Regions from separate parts of the Pseudomonas sp. GW821-FHT05H12 genome, predicted to be linked through region 2. Evidence: predicted binding sites of a transcription regulator. Region 2 holds the regulator's gene; each other region holds the start of a gene.
What was found. The regulator sigma-54, encoded in region 2, starts transcription at its own class of promoters, with help from an activator protein. The targets are predictions, from matches to a motif close to ANTGGCATNNANNTTGCTNT.

Region 1: the regulator sigma-54 is predicted to act here: its motif matches at 2,106-2,125, upstream of flgB (flagellar basal body rod protein FlgB).
Region 3: the regulator sigma-54 is predicted to act here: its motif matches at 4,346-4,365, upstream of AC07SU_RS26695 (flagellar hook-length control protein FliK).

Annotation. Positions count from the first base shown of each region.
Region 1 covers NZ_JBWKRS010000029.1:1,214-8,367, forward strand. Annotated here, with positions in the region: gene flgE (flagellar hook protein FlgE) at 1-433, opposite strand, end outside; gene flgD (flagellar hook assembly protein FlgD) at 465-1,193, opposite strand; gene flgC (flagellar basal body rod protein FlgC) at 1,210-1,653, opposite strand; gene flgB (flagellar basal body rod protein FlgB) at 1,657-2,064, opposite strand; gene cheR (protein-glutamate O-methyltransferase CheR) at 2,394-3,221, opposite strand; gene AC07SU_RS22500 (chemotaxis protein CheV) at 3,265-4,197, opposite strand; gene flgA (flagellar basal body P-ring formation chaperone FlgA) at 4,278-5,042, shown strand; gene flgM (flagellar biosynthesis anti-sigma factor FlgM) at 5,185-5,508, shown strand; gene AC07SU_RS22515 (flagella synthesis protein FlgN) at 5,557-6,027, shown strand; gene AC07SU_RS22520 (flagellar brake protein) at 6,124-6,873, shown strand; gene AC07SU_RS22525 (MFS transporter) at 6,933-7,154, opposite strand, start outside.
Region 2 covers NZ_JBWKRS010000005.1:230,639-237,792, reverse strand. Annotated here, with positions in the region: gene AC07SU_RS06835 (ATP-binding cassette domain-containing protein) at 1-384, opposite strand, end outside; gene AC07SU_RS06830 (KpsF/GutQ family sugar-phosphate isomerase) at 695-1,669, shown strand; gene AC07SU_RS06825 (KdsC family phosphatase) at 1,670-2,194, shown strand; gene lptC (LPS export ABC transporter periplasmic protein LptC) at 2,203-2,775, shown strand; gene lptA (lipopolysaccharide transport periplasmic protein LptA) at 2,762-3,295, shown strand; gene lptB (LPS export ABC transporter ATP-binding protein) at 3,295-4,020, shown strand; gene AC07SU_RS06805 (RNA polymerase factor sigma-54) at 4,205-5,698, shown strand; gene hpf (ribosome hibernation-promoting factor, HPF/YfiA family) at 5,774-6,079, shown strand; gene ptsN (PTS IIA-like nitrogen regulatory protein PtsN) at 6,090-6,554, shown strand; gene rapZ (RNase adapter RapZ) at 6,557-7,154, shown strand, end outside.
Region 3 covers NZ_JBWKRS010000041.1:23,069-30,222, reverse strand. Annotated here, with positions in the region: gene fliI (flagellar protein export ATPase FliI) at 1-608, shown strand, start outside; gene fliJ (flagellar export protein FliJ) at 612-1,061, shown strand; gene AC07SU_RS26710 (STAS domain-containing protein) at 1,234-1,539, shown strand; gene AC07SU_RS26705 (ATP-binding SpoIIE family protein phosphatase) at 1,536-3,254, shown strand; gene AC07SU_RS26700 (Hpt domain-containing protein) at 3,285-3,629, shown strand; gene AC07SU_RS26695 (flagellar hook-length control protein FliK) at 4,416-5,771, shown strand; gene fliL (flagellar basal body-associated protein FliL) at 5,952-6,452, shown strand; gene fliM (flagellar motor switch protein FliM) at 6,462-7,154, shown strand, end outside.

The DNA.
Region 1 (7,154 bases), on a different contig from region 2:
GTTGCAGGTCAGTCAGGCCGCCCTTGATGATCTTGCCATCGGCGTCCGCCGCGTAGCCTTGCAGGCGCGAGGTGCCGGTGTTGTTGGTGATGTAGCCGTCTTTGTCGGCACGGAAGGCACCGCTGCGGGTGTATTCCAGCGAGCCGTCGCTGGCCTTCTGCACGAAGAAGCCACCGCCCTGGATCGCCATGTCCAGGATGCCGCCGCTGTTGTTCACGTCACCTTGGGTGAACTGCTGGGACACAGCCGCCAGGTTCACACCGTTGCCGATGCTGTTCTGGCCGGTGCCCAGCTTGGACGCCGCGTAGATGTCCGCGAATTCCGCACGGGACGACTTGAAGCCAGTGGTCGCGACGTTGGCGATGTTGTTGCCGGTCACGTCCAGTTGTTTGTTGGCCGCATAGAGGCCGCTCAGGCCGATGTTAAAAGACATGTTTCTCTCCTTCTGCCGTATTTAGCCGGCTCTATGTACCGATAGTCTGAATTTGCGACAGCTTGACGCTGCCCATGCCGCCTGCAAGGTTCAACAGCATTTCGCCGCCGGTCTTGCTCAGCGTCACGCTGGTAACGGTTGCCGGCAGCGAAGTGGCCAGGGCAACCGAGTCGCCCTTGTCGTTCTTCGTGGTGGCGGCAAAGGTGTAGGTACCGGCAGGGGCGACTTCGCCCTTGTCGTTCTTGCCATCCCAGATAAAGCTCGCATCGCCGGCGCTTTGGGCACCCATGTCGATGGTGCGCACCACGTTGCCGTCTTTGTCGGTGATCTTCACGGAGACGTTGCCCGTCGCCGCCGTCACCGCTACCGAACCGGTCATGCTCTTGCTGGTATCAACCATGGCCTTGTCGGTCTGGGTGATGATCGAACGCCCCACCAGCGACGACGCTTGCAGCGCTTGCGACGAGCTGAAGTTGCTGGAGATCGCATTCACCGAGTCGTTCAGGGTGTTGATCCCTTCCAGGCTGCTGAACTGCGCCAGTTGCGCCACGAACGCGCCGTTGTCCTGAGGCGACAGCGGGTTCTGGTTTTTGAGCTGGGTCACCAGCAGTTGCAGGAATGCGTCCTTGCCCAGCGACTGGTTGCCCGTCGCCGCCTTGGAAGCGTCACCGACGCTGCTGTTGTCCGTCGCGGTCTTGACCTTCGAGTTGAAAAGGTCCTGAACCGCCGTATTGGTAGAAGTGGTATCAACAATGGCCATTATTTGGCGCCCCTTATCACTGACCCAGGGTCAGGACCTTCTGCATCATGGTTTTGGCGGTGTTCATCATTTCCGCGTTGGTCTGGAACGAGCGGCTGGCGGAGATCATGTCTGCCATCTCCTCGACCACGTTGACGTTCGGGTAGTACACGTAGCCTTTTTCGTTCGCTGCCGGGTGGTTCGGCTCGTAGCGGGCTTCCAGGTTGCTCTGGTCTTCAACGACGCCGAGCACCTGCACGCCTTGGCCGGCGGCATCCTGGTTCTGGAACAGCGAATCGCTGCCACCGCTCTGGCCGCCCTGGAACATGGTGGCGAACACCGGGTGACGGGCGCGGTAGGTCTGGTCAATGCTCGAAGACACGGTCTCGGCGTTGGCGATGTTACTGGCGACGGTGTTCAAACGCGTGGTCTGCGCGCTCATGCCACTGCCGGCAATATTGAAAACACTGGCTAGGGACATGGCTTACTCTCCACGCAGGGCTGACATCAGCCCTTTGAATTTACTGTTGAGCAGGGTAAAGCTGGCCTGGAAGTTCACCGAGTTCTCGGCGTAGGCCGATTGCTCCAGCTGGGCGTCGACGGTGTTCTGGTCGATCGACGGCTGCATCGGCGTGCGATACAGCAGCGACTCGTCACCATTGCCCAGGCCTTGCGCTTCGATATGACGGCTATTGGTCATGTTCAAGGCGAAGGTGCCGTTCTTGGTCTTGTCCTGCTGTGCAGCGAGCACGGCGGAGAAGTCCAGATCCCGAGCCTTGTAGTTCGGGGTGTCGGCGTTGGCAATGTTGTTGGCCAGGACTTCGGCACGCTGGGCGCGGAAGCCCAGGGCTTGTTCGTGGATACCGAGCGCTTTATCGAAGCTGATGCTCATGGCGGAAACCTTTAGGCTGACCTGCTTTTCGTAACTGGGTTATAGCAAGGCGCATGCCAATTAACGAAAAGGCCGTAACTCAAGGGTTTGCGGGGGGGTTGCCGGTGGCAATGCCAGAAAAGCGGCAACCGGTTTCCGCGTGGCGCCAGTAAAGCGGCAATGGGGGTTTGCCGCTCGGGGAAGGATTGCCGCAAAAAAAATGGGAGCCGGCTCTTGTAGGAGCCGGCTTGCCGGCGATGCAGGCACCTCGGTTTTTCAGTTAGACCGAGGTGATGCTATCGCTGGCAAGCCAGCGCCTACAAAAGCCTGGCTCCCACAGTGTTTGGGTATTACTTGGCCTGGTAGATGATCCCCGGGCTGCACTGCACCATCTGGTAATGATCCGGCAAACCGTTCAGCGCTTCGGAAGCGCCGAGGAACAGATAGCCGCCGCGCTTGAGCGTGCCGTGGATGCGCAACAGGATGTCTTTCTTCACTTCGGCCGAGAAGTAGATCAGCACGTTGCGGCAGAACACCATGTCGAACTTGCCCAGGCTGGCGTAGCTGTCGAGCAGGTTGAACGAGCGGAACTCCACCCGGTTCTTGATCGGCGCCTTGACCGCCCAGCGCCCTGCCCCTTTCGGGTCAAAGTAACGCTGCAGGCGTTCCTGGGACAAACCACGGCCCAGGGCCAGGCTGTCGTACTCGCCGGTCTTGCAGTTGGTGAGCATGGTGCCGGACAGGTCGGTGGCAACGATTTGCGCACCAGCCTTCAATTGGCCCATGTTGGTTCGTTCGAACTCGTCGATGGACATCGAGATCGAGTACGGCTCCTGCCCCGAAGAACACGCCGCCGACCAGATGCGCAGGCGCTGACCCGGGCTGGCCTTGATGGCTTCGGGCAGCACTTTGCTCTTGAGCACCTCAAAGGGGTAGGTATCCCGAAACCACAGGGTTTCGTTGGTGGTCATGGCATCGACCACCATTTCCTTGAGGCCACTGCGCGGCTGGCCCTGGATGCGCTGGACCAACTCGCCCAGGGACTTGATACCCTGCTGTTCCATCAGTTTGTTGAGACGGCTGGATACCAGGTACTGCTTGTTTTCACCGAGCAATATGCCACAGGCTTTTTCCAGGAAGACCCGGAATTGTTCGAAATCCAAATTACCCGTAGACAATGATACCGCCTCTTAAATCGTGTGACCGCCAGGGGAAATCCCCCTAGCCGTGATCTGCTGCCTTGATCCGGTCGACTACCCGGGATGCCAGGTCATCAGGACGAAATTTGGCCAGGAAGTCATCGGCACCGACCTTCTTGACCATCGCCTGATTGAATACACCGGACAACGAAGTATGCAGGATGATATGTAGTTTTTGCATGCGTGGATCGTTGCGTATCTCGGCCGTGAGGGTGTAGCCGTCCATTTCCGGCATCTCGATGTCGGAAATCATCATCAGGAATTCTTCTTCCGGCTTCTTGCCCTCATCCACCAGCTTGCGCAGGTAATCCAGCGCCTGGCGTCCGTCATTGAGCGCGACCACTTCCACACCGACGGTTTGCAGGCAACGGGTGACCTGCTTGCGCGCCACGGAGGAGTCATCCACGGTCAATACCCGCAGCGATACCGCCTTGTGCGCAGTTTCGGCATCAACCACACCGACCGAGATGTTTTCCGAGGTCGGCGCCACTTCGGCGAGGATCTTCTCCACGTCGATGATTTCCACCAACTGGTTATCGACCCGCGTCACCGCCGTGAGGTAGTGATCGCGGCCGGTGCCCTTGGGCGGCGGATGGATCTCTTCCCAGTTCATGTTGACGATGCGCTCCACCGAGCGCACCAGGAAGCCCTGGGTCTTGGTGTTGTACTCGGTGATGATCACGAACGGGCTTTCACGGTCTTGCAAACCGGAAGAACCGGTGGCCATGGCCAGGTCAAGAATCGGGATCGTCGCACCCCGGATGTTGGCAACGCCACACACCACCGGGCTGGACTTGGGCATGATCGTCAGCTTGGGACATTGCAGCACTTCCCGCACCTTGAACACGTTGATGCCATATAGCTGCTTGCCGTCCAGGCGAAAAAGCAACAACTCAAGGCGATTCTGCCCTACCAGCTGTGTGCGCTGGTTTACTGAATCCATTACACCTGCCATGCCCAGACTCCTACGCTAAAACCTAAGGGGTACGACGCGCACCCAACATTAAACGGCACGAGCTTTGCTTTTTATTGGTCATGAACCTTAAAACGACAGTTTCCCGACGCCTTGCTCCCCAACGACTCCGTAGCCTGCTCTGCGCGTCGCTGGCATTGCTTGCCATGGGCACAGGGGCCACGGCCCGCGCAGATAACGTCACCTTGCCTGATCTACTTATCGGCGTCACTCAGGGCTTTCTTGAGTTCACTGTAGAAGATTATCTGGCGACCACCCAGACGCCCGGGCGCTACGAAATCCAGGTCAACCAGCTGGACCCTCGACTACGCATGCCGGCGTGCGACAAGGAATTGACAGCCACCCTGGAAAGCCCGGCCCAGCCGATCGGCCGTGTCACGGTCAAAGTGCGCTGCGAAGGCGCGTCGCCCTGGACGGTGTTCGTACCGGCGCAGGTGAAGTTGTTCCGCGACGTGGTGGTGGTGACCCGCCCCCTCAAGCGCACCGGGATCATCGGCGATCAAGACGTTGCCTTGCGTGAGCGGGATATCAGCCTGATCAATCAGGGTTACCTCACCACGCTGGACCAGGCCATCGGGCAGAAACTGACCCGACCAATGGTCACCGACCAGGTGATTACCCTGGTTCACCTGGAGCAGGCCGAGGTTGTGCGCAAGGGCGACCAGGTGGTGATCTCTGCCAGCAGCGGCTCGCTGAACGTGAAGATGCCGGGCGAGGCGCTGTCCAACGGCGGCATGAGCGAGCAGATCCGCGTCAAGAACCTGAATTCCAACCGCGTGATCAAGGCGCGGGTGACCGCTCCCGGACAAGTCGAGGTGGCTTTATAGATCACTGGTATCGGACGCCAGCTTTTCCTACACTGTGCGCCAGACGTTCGCGCAAACAGGTTTATTGTCAATCGAGCCTAAAGTTTGTCCGGGTATGGCCGAAAACATGGCAAGCGTCCAAATACCCAGAGGTTTTTTTATTATGGTCATTGATTTCAGCCGTTTGAATAACGCCCAGGCTTTGCCCGGCTCTACGCGCACCAGCGGTGCCAAGGACAGCGTAGATGCCAAGTCCCAGCCCCTGCCCGCCAAGGCAGAGCAGGCCGGTGCCAGCCAAAGCGGGGAATCGGTACACCTGAGCAATGAGGCTCAACAGTTGCAGAAGGTCACTGACTCGCTGCGCGATCAACCGGTGGTCAACAAAGCCCGCGTGGCCGAGTTGAAACAGGCTATCGCCGATGGCAGCTATAAAGTCGACAGCAACCGTGTAGCCAGCAAGCTGCTTAACTTCGAAGCCGAGCGCTAGGCAAAGGCCTGCGCAGGGCTTTTGGACGCTTAAAACCCAAGGCCAGCCATGCACCACGACGAACATTTGCTTCAACTGATCATTGACGATCTGGCGCCGACGCAACATTTGCTCGAGCTGCTCAAAGAAGAGTCCCTGGCCTTGTACGGCCGGGACATGCGCTTGCTGGAGGAAATCCTCGCACGCAAGCAGTCGCTGATTGTGCTGCTGGAACAGCATGGCAAGAAGCGCAGCCAGATTCTCATCAGCCTGGGCCTGCCCGCTGATCACGACGGCCTCGCTCAGCTGGCCAGTCACTCCTCGGTCGGCGATCAACTGCTGGCACAGAGCAACGCCCTCAATCTATTGCTCGCCCAGTGCCAGGAAGCCAACCTGCTCAACGGTCAGTCGATCCAGCTACAGCAAGCTACGACCGCCAACCAGTTGCGTATACTCCACGGCGGAGAGCCTCCGGCCCTCTACAACGCCCAAGGCTCCACCTCGCGCCTGGTCAAGCCAAGCACCCGCAGCCAAGCCTGACGCCGGTTTTCAGCGCGCCCTATCCAAGGCGCGCTACATGCTGGCAAAATGCCTGCTCTTGCGTGATGTCGTATTTTGTCTGGAGATGGAAGAACCGTGTTCAACGCCCTCAATGCGGAAGATGCCCCGCAGCCACCCAAGGTCCTCACCACGCCTCTGGAAATCGCCGGCACTTTGCGGATGCTGCAAGAAAGCCATGATCCTCTGATCATCACTTTCCATGAACGCAGCCAGCGCTTCCAAAGCTACCTGGTGGACGTTGACCGGGACAGCGGGACGCTGGCCCTGGACGAAATGATCCCGCGCGACGGTGAGCGCTACCTCGAAAATGGCGAACCGTTTCGCATCGAGGGTTTCCACGAAGGCGTGCGTGTGGCCTGGGAAAGCAACGGCACCCTGACCATCAGCGAAAAAGACGGGCACCGCATCTACACCGGCAGCATGCCCGACGAGGTGGTCTACCATCAGCGCCGTAACGCCTTCCGCGCCGCATTGAAGCTGGCCCAACTGGTCAATATCGAACTGGGTGGCGAGAAGCTCAAGGCGCCGATCAGCGGCAAGTTGCTGGACATCTCCGCCACCGGCTGCAAATTGCGCTTTGAAGGCGATATCTCCGAGCGCCTGCAACTGGGCCAGGTCTATGACCGGTTTATCGCCGCCCTGCCCTTCGGCAGCATGACCACCTCAGTGGAGCTGCGTTACCTGCACTTCGAAGAGAAGATCAACACCACCTTTGCCGGCGTGCGTTTCCACAACATGAGTGGCCTGGTGCAGCGCCAGGTCGAGCGCTTTGTGTACCAATTGCAGCGCGAAGCCCGTCGCTTCGATAAAGACGACGACTTCTAAGCATTTTCGAGCGCAATAAAAAACGGGCAGATCCTGATGGGATCTGCCCGTTTTTGCTTTCAGGGCCGCGCGCGGCTCAGGTCATGAGGGTGGTCATCCGGGTCCAGGGGCGGCGGTGGCCCTTCGACGACGGACTCATCCACCACCGGCGCCGGATCGGCTTCGGGCGCAGGGTCCACGGGCGTGGCCTGCATCTGTTCCTGCACCACCGCCTCGTCCACCCGTGGATCAAGGCAAGCCACCAGCGGCGAGCTGGACATGCTGTCGGGCATTGCCACGTG
Region 2 (7,154 bases):
TTTCAGCAACACAATGTCACGAATCATTTCATCGGACAGCTGGGTATGCACCCGCAGCGGGAAGGCCACGTTTTCGAAAACATCGAGGTCGGTAAACAACGCACCGCTCTGGAACAGCACACCCATGTGCTTGCGCGCGTCGAACAGGTCGCTGCGCGAGAGCGTCGGCAGGTTCTGTCCATTGACCCACACTTCGCCAGCAGTGGGCCGCAATTGCATGCCCATCAGACGCAACAGGGTGGTCTTGCCACAGCCTGAAGGCCCCATGATGCCCGTGACCTTGCCGCGGGGAATGCGAATATCGACGTTATTGAAGATGCTGCGCGTCCCGCGCTTGAAGGTAAGTCCCTTCAGCTCGACCGCGTAGGCGTTATCGGCACTCATCTAAACTCCTTGGGATGCAGCCTCTCACTCAGACACCATGTGTGCGACATTCGTTTGCAACGGATGTGCAATAGGTAGCCACATGGGTTGGGTGAACCGAACTGGCGGCGAACTATATCACTGCTGGTACAGCGCCCCCAAGGCCGGAACTGCGCTTGTTCAGATTGGCGACAGGGAAAAACATTGCCGACTGTGTTACCGGGAGCGGAATCTCTGACGCCTTGTGAATAAAGCCTGACGAACTTGCGTGAGGGAATTGATCATTACCGCTATAATCGCCGACTTTTCGTCAGGCTATACGATTTCAGACATGAGCCAATCCAGCGACCTTATTCAATCCGCACAACGCACCATCCGCCTCGAGCTCGAAGCCGTAGAGGGCTTGCTGGCCCATATCGACGCGGATTTCGTACGCGCTTGCGAGATGATTCTGGCCAGCAAAGGCCGCGTTGTCGTGGTCGGCATGGGTAAATCCGGGCACATCGGCAACAAGATCGCCGCCACCCTGGCAAGCACCGGGACTACCTCGTTTTTCGTGCACCCGGCAGAAGCCAGCCACGGCGACATGGGCATGATCACCAAGGATGACATCATCCTGGCACTGTCCAACTCCGGCACCACCAACGAAATCGTGACCCTGCTGCCACTGATCAAGCGCCTGGGCATCAAGATGATCAGCATTACCGGTAACCCGGAGTCGACGCTGGCCAAGGCCGCCGAAGTGAACCTCAATGTTCACGTGGCCCACGAAGCCTGCCCGTTGAACCTGGCGCCGACCTCCTCGACCACGGCCGCACTGGTCATGGGCGACGCATTGGCCGTTGCCCTGCTGGAAGCCCGCGGCTTTACCGCTGAAGACTTCGCCTTTTCCCACCCGGGCGGCGCCCTGGGCCGTCGTCTGCTGCTGAAAGTGGAAAATGTCATGCATGCGGGCGATGAATTGCCCCACGTCCAGCGCGGCACGCTACTGAAGGACGCGCTGATGGAAATGACCCGCAAGGGCCTGGGCATGACCGTCATCCTGGAAGCCGATGGCCGCTTGGCCGGGGTATTCACCGACGGCGACCTGCGCCGCACCCTGGATCGCACCATTGATATCCACACCGCAACCATTGATGCCGTCATGACCCCTCACGGCAAGACCGCGCGCCCGGAAATGCTGGCGGCTGAAGCCTTGAAGATCATGGAAGACCACAAGATCGGCGCGCTGGTGGTGGTCAATGACGATGACCGCCCTATCGGCGCCCTGAACATGCACGACTTGTTGCGTGCGGGAGTGATGTAAATGACTGGCGACCTGTTGCAACGCGGTAAAAACATCAAGCTGGCGATCTTCGACGTTGACGGCGTGCTGACCGATGGCCGCCTTTACTTCCTCGAAGACGGCAGCGAATTCAAGACGTTCAACACGCTGGACGGCCAGGGCATCAAGATGCTGATGGCTTCGGGCGTACAAACAGCCATTATCAGCGGCCGCAAGACCCCGGTAGTGGAACGGCGCGCACAAAACCTGGGGATTCCTCACCTGTATCAAGGCCGTGAGGATAAACTGGTGGTTCTGGACGAGCTTCTTGGCCAACTCAACCTAAGCTATGAGCAGGTCGCCTACCTCGGTGACGACCTGCCTGACCTGCCGGTGATTCGCCGGGTAGGCTTGGGCATGGCTGTCGCCAACGCGGCGGCATTTGTTCGCGAACACGCCCATGGCATCACCACGGCCCGTGGCGGCGAAGGTGCCGCACGTGAGTTCTGCGAATTGATACTGCGTGCCCAGGGCAACTTTGAATCCGCCCACGCCGCCTACTTATAGAGCGTTTTATGCTGAGCAAAAAGATTCGCAACTTCCTGCTATTCGGGGTCATCGCCGCGCTATTCCTGGCGGTGGGCTACTGGAATATCAGCCCGGAGCGCTTCCTCGACAAGCCTGTCGCGCAGGTTGACGACGGCGCTATCGACTATTACGCCATCAATGCCAAAAGCGTGCAGTTCCTGCCAGATGGCAAGGTGCAGTACGAGATGACATCGGACAAGGTCGAGCACTTGAAGGCCACTGAAGTGACCCTGCTCACCAATCCGGACATGAACATCTACCGCGGCACCGAGTTTCCGTGGCACGTCACCAGCAAGCGTGGCGAGGTCAACCCGGACGGCACCCAGGTGGAACTGATCGACTCGGTGCGCGTTGCGCGCACCGACGACAAGAACCGCGACACCGTGATTACCAGCAGTCGCATGACCGTATTCCCGCAGAAGCAATATGCGCAGACCGAGCAAGACGTTAGAATCGACGGCGCTGGCGGTGTATCGACTGGCAAGGGAATGAAAGCGTATTTGAAAGAAAGCAGGATACACCTGCTATCGAACGTAAGAGGACAGTATGAGGCTCGTTAAAACTCTCCCTATTTTGCTCGGTCTGGGCGCAGCACTGGGAAGCGTGAGCGCCTGGGCTCTGCCGAACGATAGCCAGCAACCGATCCACATCCAGGCTGACGATGCGCAGCTGGATGACAAGCAAGGTGTCGCGACCTACACCGGTGGCGTGATCATTACCCAGGGGTCGATGAAAATCACCGGGAATACCGTGACACTGACCCGCACCAAGGCGGGCGACATCGACGTCGTGACGTCGGTGGGCAACCTGGCCTATTTCGAGCAGAAGCAGGCGCCTGCCGATACCGCTCCGATGAAGGGCTACGGCAAGACCATCCAGTATCACGCCCAGCAGAACCGCATTGTCCTGATTGACCAGGCCAAGGTTGTCAGCACCGACGGCAACACCACGGAAGGTGAAAAAATCACCTATGACACTGTGAAACAGGTCGCCAACGCCGGTCGCGCCAATGGCAACAAGGTCACCGCACCTCGTCCGCGTATCGACATGGTTATCCAGCCGAAGAAGAAGGCCGAGTAATGGCAACCCTGAAAGCCCAGCATCTGGCCAAGGCCTACAAAAGCCGTCAGGTCGTGCGCGACGTCAGCCTGTCGATCGACAGCGGCCAGATCGTCGGCCTGCTCGGCCCCAACGGTGCCGGCAAGACCACCTGTTTTTACATGATTGTCGGCCTGGTCCAGGCGGATCAGGGTCGCGTTCTGATCGACGACCTGGACGTCAGCCACCAGCCGATGCACGGTCGTGCTCGTGCCGGTATCGGCTATCTACCCCAGGAAGCGTCGATCTTCCGCAAATTGTCGGTTTCGGACAACATCATGGCGATCCTTGAGACCCGCAAGGAGCTCGACCGCGATGGCCGCCGCAAGGAACTGGAAAGCCTGCTGCAGGAATTCCACATCAACCATATCCGTGACAACCTGGGCATGAGCTTGTCCGGTGGTGAGCGTCGTCGCGTGGAAATTGCCCGCGCATTGGCCACCGCACCGAAGTTCATCCTGCTGGACGAACCCTTTGCTGGCGTCGACCCGATTTCGGTGGGCGACATCAAGCAGATCATCCACCACCTCAAGGCCAAGGGCATCGGTGTACTGATCACTGACCACAACGTTCGTGAAACCCTCGATATCTGTGAAACCGCTTATATCGTCAACGATGGCCAGCTGATCGCCGAAGGCGATTCCGCCACCATCCTGGCCAACGAACTGGTCAAGGAAGTGTACCTGGGTCACGAGTTCCGCCTGTAAACACCGTGGTGTCAGGCCGTTTGCCGAGACGCGCGGGAGTCAATAGAAACCTCCGGCTTTTTATTGTTACCGCGCTCTAGGCAAAGCCCCCGATATCAGGCATATAATTTGCTTATGTTTGGCGCTCACGCGCCCTGTCGTGGATGGCGCATTGCGCCGGCGAATAAGGTGTTAAGCCCCTGCCATGAAACCATCGCTAGTCCTGAGAATGGGCCAGCAGCTGACGATGACACCGCAGCTGCAACAGGCCATCCGCCTGCTCCAATTGTCCACACTGGACCTGCAACAGGAAATCCAGGAGGCCCTGGAGTCCAATCCGATGCTCGAACGCCAGGAAGAAGGCGACGACTTCGATAATGCAGACCCGCTGGCCGACAACATCGAGCAAAAACCCAATTCCGACGTGCAGGAACCCTCCTATCAGGAAACCGCCCCGACGGTGGACAACCTGGAGGACGGCGAATGGAACGAACGCATTCCCAACGAACTTCCCGTGGACACGGCCTGGGAAGACGTCTACCAGACCAGCGCCAGTAGCCTGCCGAGCAATGATGATGACGAGTGGGATTTCACCACCCGAACGTCCGCCGGCGAGAGCCTGCAGAGCCATCTGCTGTGGCAACTGAACCTGGCGCCGATGTCCGACACCGATCGCCTGATCGCCGTGACCCTGATCGACTGCATCAATAACCAGGGTTATCTAGACGAGACGCTTGAAGAGATTCTTGAAGCCTTCGATCCGGAACTGGACATTGAACTGGACGAAATCGAAGCCGTCCTGCACCGCATCCAGCAATTCGAGCCAGCAGGCATCGGCGCCCGCACCCTCAGCGAGTGCCTGCTGCTGCAACTGCGCCAGCTTCCAGCCAAGACGCCCTGGCTCGCCGAAGCCCAACGCCTGGTCAATGACTACATCGACCTGCTGGGCAGCCGCGACTATAGCCAGCTGATGCGTCGTATGAAGCTCAAGGAAGACGACCTGCGCCAGGTCATCGAGCTGGTGCAGAGCCTCAACCCGCGCCCAGGTTCGCAAATCGAGTCCAGCGAAGCCGAATACGTCGTCCCTGATGTGATTGTGCGCAAGGACAACGAGCGCTGGCTGGTGGAGCTCAACCAGGAATCGGTGCCACGCCTGCGCGTCAACCCGCAGTACGCCGGTTTTGTACGCCGCGCCGACACCAGCGCCGACAACACCTTCATGCGCAACCAGCTGCAGGAAGCACGCTGGTTCATCAAGAGCCTGCAAAGCCGCAACGAAACCCTGATGAAGGTTGCCACCCAGATCGTCGAGCACCAGCGCGGCTTCCTGGAATACGGTGACGAGGCGATGAAGCCCCTCGTGCTGCACGATATTGCAGAAGCGGTGGGCATGCATGAATCGACGATTTCCCGGGTGACCACGCAGAAATTCATGCATACCCCACGGGGTATTTATGAGCTGAAATACTTTTTCTCCAGCCACGTCAGCACCTCCGAAGGCGGTGAATGCTCGTCCACGGCGATTCGCGCGATCATCAAAAAACTGGTTGCCGCGGAAAATCAGAAAAAGCCATTGAGTGACAGTAAGATCGCTGGTTTACTGGAGGCACAAGGCATTCAGGTCGCCCGTCGAACCGTCGCCAAGTACCGCGAATCCCTTGGGATCGCGCCTTCCAGCGAGCGTAAGCGTTTGATGTGACGGGCGGGCCACAGCGTTCCAGTGGCAGGCACCCCGGCCTGCCGCTTTATGCACTGGCAACGAAGGAGAAGCTGTATGCAAGTCAACATCAGTGGACACCAGCTGGAAGTCACCAAACCCCTGCGTGAATACACCGAGAGCAAGCTGAACAAGCTGGCAGGGCATTTTGACAAGATCACCAACGTGCAGGTCATCATGGAGGTCGATAAGCTCAAGCAGAAAATCGAGGCCACCCTGCACGTACCGAATGCAAAGCTCGTCGCCAATGCGGAGCATGAAGACATGTACGCGGCGATCGACTCGCTCTACGACAAGCTGGACCGCCAACTCATAAAGCATAAGGAAAAGAATCTGCACCTGATGCAAGGTACAGGTCGTTAACTCTCCCCCCATGATCCGACTTGAAACCATCCTGACCCCCGGCCGTTCCCTCGTGAACGTGCCGGGCGGCAGTAAAAAGCGCGCCCTCGAACAAATTGCCAACCTGATCGGCCGCGAAGTGCCCGAGCTGGATACGCAAGCTGTGTATGAGGCGCTTATCGCCCGTGAAAAACTCGGTTCTACCGGTTTTGGCAACGGCATCGCCATTCCCCACTGCCGCCTGCAAGGCTGTGAATCCCCGGTGAGCGCCCTGCTCCACCTGGATGCCCCCATCGATTTCGACGCCATCGACGGCGCTCCGGTCGACCTGCTGTTTGTCCTGCTGGTCCCGCAAGCCGCCACCGATGCGCACCTGGAACTGCTTCGGCAGATCGCCAGCATGCTCGACCGCAAGGAAGTACGCGACAAACTGCGCAGCGCCAGCAGCAACGAGGCGCTCTATCAGGTTGTCCTGGATGAACAGAACGGGCAGTAATCATGCGTTTGATCATCGTCAGCGGCCGCTCCGGCTCGGGTAAAAGTACCGCCCTCAATGTTCTTGAGGACAACGGCTTCTATTGCATCGACAACCTGCCGGCCGGCCTGCTGCCGGAATTGGCGGAACGCGCGCTGATCCACACCGAACTGGCCCAGCCGCTGGTTGCCGTTTCGATCGATGCTCGCAACCTGCCCAGCCACCTTGAGCGCTTCCCACTATTGCTCGAAGAAGTGCGGGCCAAGCATATTCATTGTGATGTGCTGTACCTGGACGCCGACGAAGAGACCCTGCTCAAGCGTTTTTCCGAGACCCGCCGACGTCACCCCCTCAGCAGCCCCCATCGTTCCCTGGCAGAAGCCATCGAGGATGAAACCAAGCTGCTGGGCCCGATCATTGACCTTGCCGACCTCAAGATAAACACCACCAGCCTCAACCTGTACCAGCTGCGTGACGCACTCAAATTGCGCCTGCTCAACCAGCCTGAACCGGGTACTGCGTTTCTCGTGGAGTCGTTTGGCTTCAAGCGCGGCATGCCAGTAGACGCTGACCTGGTGTTCGACGTGCGCTGCCTGCCCAACCCCTACTGGAAGCCGGAAC
Region 3 (7,154 bases), on a different contig from region 2:
AATATTTTCGCGACAAGGGCAAGAACGTCCTGTTGCTGATGGACTCGCTCACCCGCTTCGCCCAGGCCCAGCGGGAAATCGCCCTGGCCATCGGCGAGCCGCCCGCTACCAAGGGTTATCCGCCGTCGGTATTCGCCAAGCTGCCCAAGCTGGTGGAACGTGCCGGTAATGCCGAGGCCGGGGGCGGCTCGATCACCGCGTTCTACACCGTATTGTCTGAAGGCGACGACCAGCAGGACCCGATTGCCGACTCGGCGCGGGGCGTGCTCGACGGCCACATCGTGCTGTCGCGGCGCCTGGCTGAAGAAGGGCACTACCCGGCCATCGATATCGAAGCCTCCATCAGCCGGGTGATGCCGGCCGTGGTGACGCCGGAACACATGACCCGTGCCCAGCACTTCAAGCAATTGTGGTCGCGTTACCAGCAGAGCCGCGACTTGATCAGCGTCGGCGCCTACGTGGCCGGTGGTGACCGCGAGACCGACCTGGCCATTGCCCTGCAACCGCAGTTGGTGACCTACCTGCGCCAGGGCCTCAACGACAAGATCAGCATGGGCGAGAGCGAAGCGCACCTGGGTACGATCTTCGCCCCGGCGCCAGGCGGTTAAGCCATGGCCAGCACTCGTTCGTCGCGTCTGGCCCCAGTGGTGGACATGGCCGAAAAGGCCGAGAAAACCGCGGTGCAACGCCTGGGGTATTTCCAGGGCCAGGTCCGCCTGGCTGAAAGCAAGCTGGGCGACCTGGAGCGCTTTCGCGGCGAGTACCAGCAGCAGTGGATCGAACGCGGCAGCAAAGGCGTGTCCGGCCAGTGGTTGATGGGCTACCAAGGCTTTCTCAATCAGCTGGAAACCGCAGTCGGCCAGCAGCGCCAGAGCCTGGCCTGGCACCAGAACAACCTCGATAAAGCCCGTGAAAGCTGGCAAGCCGCGTTTGCCCGCGTCGAGGGCCTGCGCAAACTGGTACAGCGCTACATCGACGAAGCCCGCGCCATCGAAGACAAGCGCGAGCAAAAGCTGCTCGACGAACTCTCCCAGCGCCTCCCGCGCCAATCCCAGTTCTGACCATCACCTGTGGGAGCTGGCTTGCCGGCGATAAAGGTTTATCAGGCGCTGATGAGCCAGCCGATAGACCGCCATCGCCGGCAAGCCGGCTCCTACAGTTGATTTGTTGTGTTGCTCAGATGCGGTTCGCCTGCTAAACCTTGTGTCATTGCCAATGACAAGGAGCAGTCGCATGTCAGTCGAGTCAGAAGTATCCCTGGACGGGAAGAAGTTGACGATCGCGATCAAGGGCCGGTTCGATTTCGGCAGCCACCAGACGTTTCGCGATTCCTACGAGCGCTTCTACAAAGTGCCGGAGTTGTACGTCGTCGATTTGAAAGAAACCACCTACATGGACAGCTCGGCGCTGGGCATGCTCCTGCTGCTGCGCGACCACGCGGGTGGGGATGAGTCGGAAGTGCGGGTGGTCAACAGCAATTCCGATGTGCGCAAGATCCTCGCCATTTCCAACTTCGACAAACTGTTCGACATCAGTTGAGCGCCCTGGCCCCCGTCCCGGAACCGCTCACGATCCTGATCGCCGAAGACAGCGCGGCGGACCTGCTGTTGCTGTCGACGATTGTGCGGCGCCAGGGCCACCAGGTGCTCACGGCCACCAATGGCCTTGAAGCGGTCGAAGTGTTTACCCGCGAGCGTCCGCAACTTGTGTTGATGGACGCGTTGATGCCGGTGATGGACGGCTTCGAGGCGGCCCGCCGGATCAAGCAGTTGGCAGGCGAAGAGCTGGTGCCGCTGATTTTTCTGACCTCCTTGCGCGAAAGCGAAGCCCTGGCCCGCTGCCTCGATGCGGGCGGCGATGACTTCCTGCCCAAGCCCTACAACCAACTGATCCTGGCGGCGAAGATCAACGCCATGGACCGCCTGCGGCGCTTGCAGGCCACGGTGTTGCAGCAGCGTGACCTGATCGCCAAGCACCATGACTATCTCCTGCACGAGCAGCGCGTGGCCAAGGCAGTGTTCGACAAGGTCGCGCACTCGGGCTGCATCAACGCGGCGCCGAATATCCGCTACCTGCAATCGCCCTATGCGCTGTTCAACGGCGACCTGTTGCTGGCGGCTTATACGCCGTCCGGTGACATGCACGTATTGCTCGGCGACTTCACCGGCCACGGCTTGCCGGCAGCCGTCGGCGCCATGCCTTTGGCGGAAGTGTTCTACGGCATGACCGCCAAGGGCTACGGCCTGGCGCAGACCCTGCGCGAGATGAACGCCAAGCTCAAGCGCATCCTGCCGGTGGACATGTTCTGCTGTGCCACGCTGTTGTGCCTGAGTGCCCAGCGGCGCGTGGTCGAGGTGTGGAACGGCGGCATGCCTGAAGGCTATGTGCATGAAGTTGCCACCGGCAAGCGCACGCCGCTGGAGTCGCGGCATTTGCCGTTGGGGGTGTTGTCGGCGCAAGCGTTTGATGACAGCACCGAGGTGTGGCCCATGGCGTTGGGCGACCGGGTGTTTTTGCTGTCTGACGGCGTGCTGGATACCGCTGACGCCAATGACCAGTTGTTTGGCGTCGAGCGCCTGCAGCAAGTGTTTGCCGCCAACCGCGAGCCCGACCTGCTGTTCGAAGACATCGAGCAGGCATTGGCCGCGTTTCGCGGTGAAGTGCGCGATGACGTCAGCCTGGTCGAGATCACCTTGCAGCCCGGCCAGTCGTTGCGCACGGCGCAACCGCTGTATGCCGACAGCGGCCAGTCGTGCCCGCTGGACTGGTCGGTGAGTTTCGAATTCCGCGGGCAGACCCTCAAAAGCTACAACCCGCTGCCGTACCTGCTGCAACTGTTGCTGGAGATCCATGGCCTGCGGGAGCAGAGCGGGGCGCTCTACAGTGTTATGGCCGAGCTGTATTCCAATGCGCTGGAGCACGGCGTGCTGGGCCTGGACTCCCGGCTCAAACGCGATGCCCAGGGGTTTGCCCACTATTATCGCCAGCGCAATGAGCGCCTGGCGCAACTGGACAGCGGTTATGTGCGGGTGCATGTGCAGGTCGTGCCGACCGCTACGGGCGGCAGGATGTCGCTGCGCATCGAAGACAGCGGACCCGGGTTCGACGTGGAACAGGTACTGGCCCGGCCGCTGGATGTTGACCGTTTGTCAGGCCGGGGCTTGAGCCTGGTGCGTCAACTGAGCAGCGATGTACGCTGGTCCGATGGTGGGCGCAGTGTCTGCGTGGAGTTTTGCTGGGGGGCTCTGGCATAATCCGCCGATTCTTGATCAAGGAGCGAGCAAGTGGCTGAGATTCATCTGGACCCGGACGTGCTTTCGGGTTTGCAGGAAGTCATGGAAGGCGAGTACCCCAAGTTGCTCGATACCTTTCTCGACGATTCGCAAAAACGTATCGAGGCGCTGCGCAAGGCGCGGGATGATGCCAAGGCGTTGGGGCGGATTGCCCATAGCTTCAAGGGCAGCAGTGGCAACCTGGGGGCGGTGCGGTTGGCGCAGTTGTGTCAGCGGTTGGAGGCTGAGTCGGCGGGGGCTGCGGCGGACCTGGGGGATTTGGTGGATCAGATTGATCATGAGTTTGCTTTGGTTCGGCCGCTTTATGAGTCGGAGCGGGGGCGGTTTGGGGTTTGACTCTGTGTACATATCCGTTGCTGCGGTAACGGCTGCTTAGGGTTCCGCTCTTACAGCGGGTCACTTTTGGAAGAGCGCCAAAAGTAACCAAAAACGCTCTGCCCCAACACTCGGCACCTCGCCTAGGCTCGGTGTGCCCTCACTCCGGCTTTGGAGCGTGGGCCGCCGCGATGGGCCATCCTTGGCCCAGCGCGGCTAACCCGGCGTCCTGCCGGGTTACCCACGCTCCAAAGCCTGCGTTCGGCTAGCGTGTTTGACGGGGCGCCCCAGATCAAAGTCAAAAGCAAACGCGGCGGCCTGGTAGCCGACCGGTAGCGTTGTTGATCGCATTCCCCTGTAGGAGCCGGCTTGCCGGCGATGCAGACACCTCGGTGATTCAGGCACACCGAGTAGATGCCATCGCAGGCAAGCCAGCTCCCACAGTGGGTCGCGTTTGCATCTGCCTTTGCCTTTGCTCCACACCACTCAAGCCGGCTGTCAGGCCGCTGTGCTCTTGCTTTTGATCTTGATTTTGATCTTAGGCGGCCCCCCAAATCACTGGCGGATTACGGGCACACCGAGCCTAGGCGAGGTGCCGAGTGTTGGGGCAAGAGCCCTTTTGGTTACTTTTGGCTGGGCCGGCATTCCGGGCTCTTTTCCAAAAGTGACCCGCTGTAAGGGCGGAACCATAAGCCGCCATCACCCCAATAACGGATATGCCCCCCAACAACCCAAAACCTGGCCCGACTCTTGCTCTACCTCCCAATACTGCATCCCCGATCCCCAATGCAGTGGAGACCTTTACCTATGCCAGTCGCCCCGAACACCCTCCTTCAGGCTGCCCCCGCAGCCAAGCCTCAAGCGCCCGCCGCTACACCTCCGGCAGCGGCTACGGCCCCACAGGACAAGGGCCCTGGCTTCGCTCAGGTGTTCGCCAGCCAAGGCACCAAGCCGACGGTAAAGACCGACGACACCCCGTCCAAACCTTCTCGTGACAAGACCTCTGACGCCAGCGCCAAGCCTGCTGACAACAGCAGCAAGCCTGCCGCCAGCACGCCAGCGGTTGCCGATAGCGGCAAACCCTTGCCTGCCACGCCACCGGCCAAGTCCGATGACAGCGCCAGCAGCGACGACGACAAACCCACCGACCCGTCCCTGGTGCAGCAACCTCTGGTTGACCCCGTCGTCGACCCGGCGCTGATTGCTACCGTTACCCCTGTGGCCGTGCCGGTTCCGGTGCCCGCAGTAACCCCGGCGCCGGCCGCTGCACCAGATGAAAAGGCTCAGCCCGTGGTTGCCCCGCCCGTCGCAGCCACCGACGAAACCAAGCAACCTGCTTTCGACCCTTCTGCCGACCCGCTGGACTCAATGCCCGCCGTACGCCTGGCGATGGAGCAGGGCGGTCACGTCTCCGCAAGCAGCCAGACGCCGCAAAAAGCCACGCCTGCGCCGACGCAGGACCAACCGACCGCCGCGCAGAACTTCGCCGCAGGCCTGGCCAACATGGTCGACCAGCAGGCCGCCAAGGACAGCACCGACACCGGTGGCGACAAGACCTTCACCAGCCTGATCGACGGTGGCCTCAAGGACTTGAAGGACGCCAGCAGCGACACCCGTGTCGATGACTTCGCCAACCGCTTGGCGGCGCTGACCCAGGCCGCCACGCCGAAAACCGCGAACGCCTTGCCGCCCGTGGCCAATGCGCCGCTGGCCATGCACCAGAGCGGCTGGACCGAAGAAGTGGTTAACCGCGTGATGTACCTGTCCAGCGCCAACCTCAAGTCGGCCGAGATCCAGTTGCAGCCGGCAGAACTCGGGCGCCTGGACATCAAGGTCAACATGGCGGCCGACCAGCAGGCCCAGGTCACCTTCATGAGTGGCCATGCGGTGGTGCGTGAAGCGCTGGAAAGCCAGTCCGGCCGCCTGCGTGAGATGTTCGCGCAGCAGGGCATGGGGCAAGTGGACGTCAACGTTTCCGACCAGTCCCGTGGCTGGCAAGGTCAGGGCCAAGAGCAACAACAGCAAAACCAGGCCCGTGGCGTGAGCGGCAGCGGTGGCCGTGGTGATGGCGGCGATGCGGCGGACCACGCCGAAGTCGCAGCGGCCGTCGCGCCGGTCACCACCACCGTGATTGGCTCCAGCGCCGTCGACTACTACGCCTGACCCAGGCAACCGCGAACTGTAGGAGCCCGCTTGCGGGCGATAGCGTCCTTAAGGGCCCCATCGCCGGCAAGCCGGCTCCTACAGTTTTGTTGCGCGTACGCTTCCAGACAACTCTGGCATAACACTTGCTCTTGCCTTTCCGTAGATCTATGAATCCCCGAATAGTGACGGATTATTGGCATGGCGAAGAGCGACGACGCAGCAAAACCCCCTGCAGGTAAAGGCAAGCTCAAGCTTATCTTGTTGATAGTGCTGGGCCTGGTCCTGGCCATCGGCGCGTCGGTGGGCGGCACCTGGTACATCATGCACAGCAGTGCCAGCAAACCGGCCCCTGCCGCCGAAACCGCCACCAACGTCAAGCAACCGGCAATCTTCGAGCCGATGCTTCCGGCCTTTGTCGCCAACTTCAATCAGAACGGTCGTCAACGCTACCTGCAGGTGAGCATCACCTTGCTGGCACGTAACCAGGCGGACCTGGATGCGCTCAAAGTGCACATGCCGGTGATCCGCAACAACCTGGTGATGTTGTTCTCCGGGCAGAGCTTCGACAGCCTGGCCACTCCGGTAGGCCAGGAAATGCTGCGCCAGAAGGTCACTGCCAGCGTGCAGGAAGTGGCCCAGAAAGAGCTCGGCAAAGTCGTGGTCGAGCAGGCGCTCTTCACTAACTTCGTATTGCAGTAGGATCACGACATGGCCGTGCAAGACCTGCTGTCCCAGGATGAAATCGACGCGCTGTTGCATGGCGTCGACGATGGTCTGGTACAGACCGAAATGGCTGCCGAGCCCGGCAGCGTCAAAAGTTATGACCTGACCAGCCAGGATCGTATCGTCCGTGGACGCATGCCGACCCTGGAGATGATCAACGAGCGTTTCGCCCGCTACACCCGTATCAGCATGTTCAACATGCTGCGCCGTTCGGCGGACGTGGCGGTGGGCGGCGTGCAGGTGATGAAGTTCGGTGAATACGTGCACTCGCTGTACGTGCCCACCAGCCTCAACCTGGTCAAGATCAAGCCGTTGCGCGGCACTGCGCTGTTCATCCTCGACGCCAAGCTGGTGTTCAAGCTGGTGGACAACTTCTTCGGCGGCGACGGCCGTCATGCCAAGATCGAAGGGCGTGAGTTCACCCCGACCGAACTGCGTGTGGTGCGCATGGTGCTGGAGCAGGCCTTCATCGACTTGAAGGAAGCCTGGCAGGCGATCATGGAAGTCAATTTCGAGTACATCAACTCGGAAGTGAACCCGGCCATGGCCAACATCGTCGGCCCCAGCGAAGCCATTGTGGTGTCGACCTTCCATATCGAGCTCGATGGCGGTGGCGGCGACCTGCACGTGACCATGCCGTACTCGATGATCGAGCCGGTGCGCGAAATGCTCGACGCC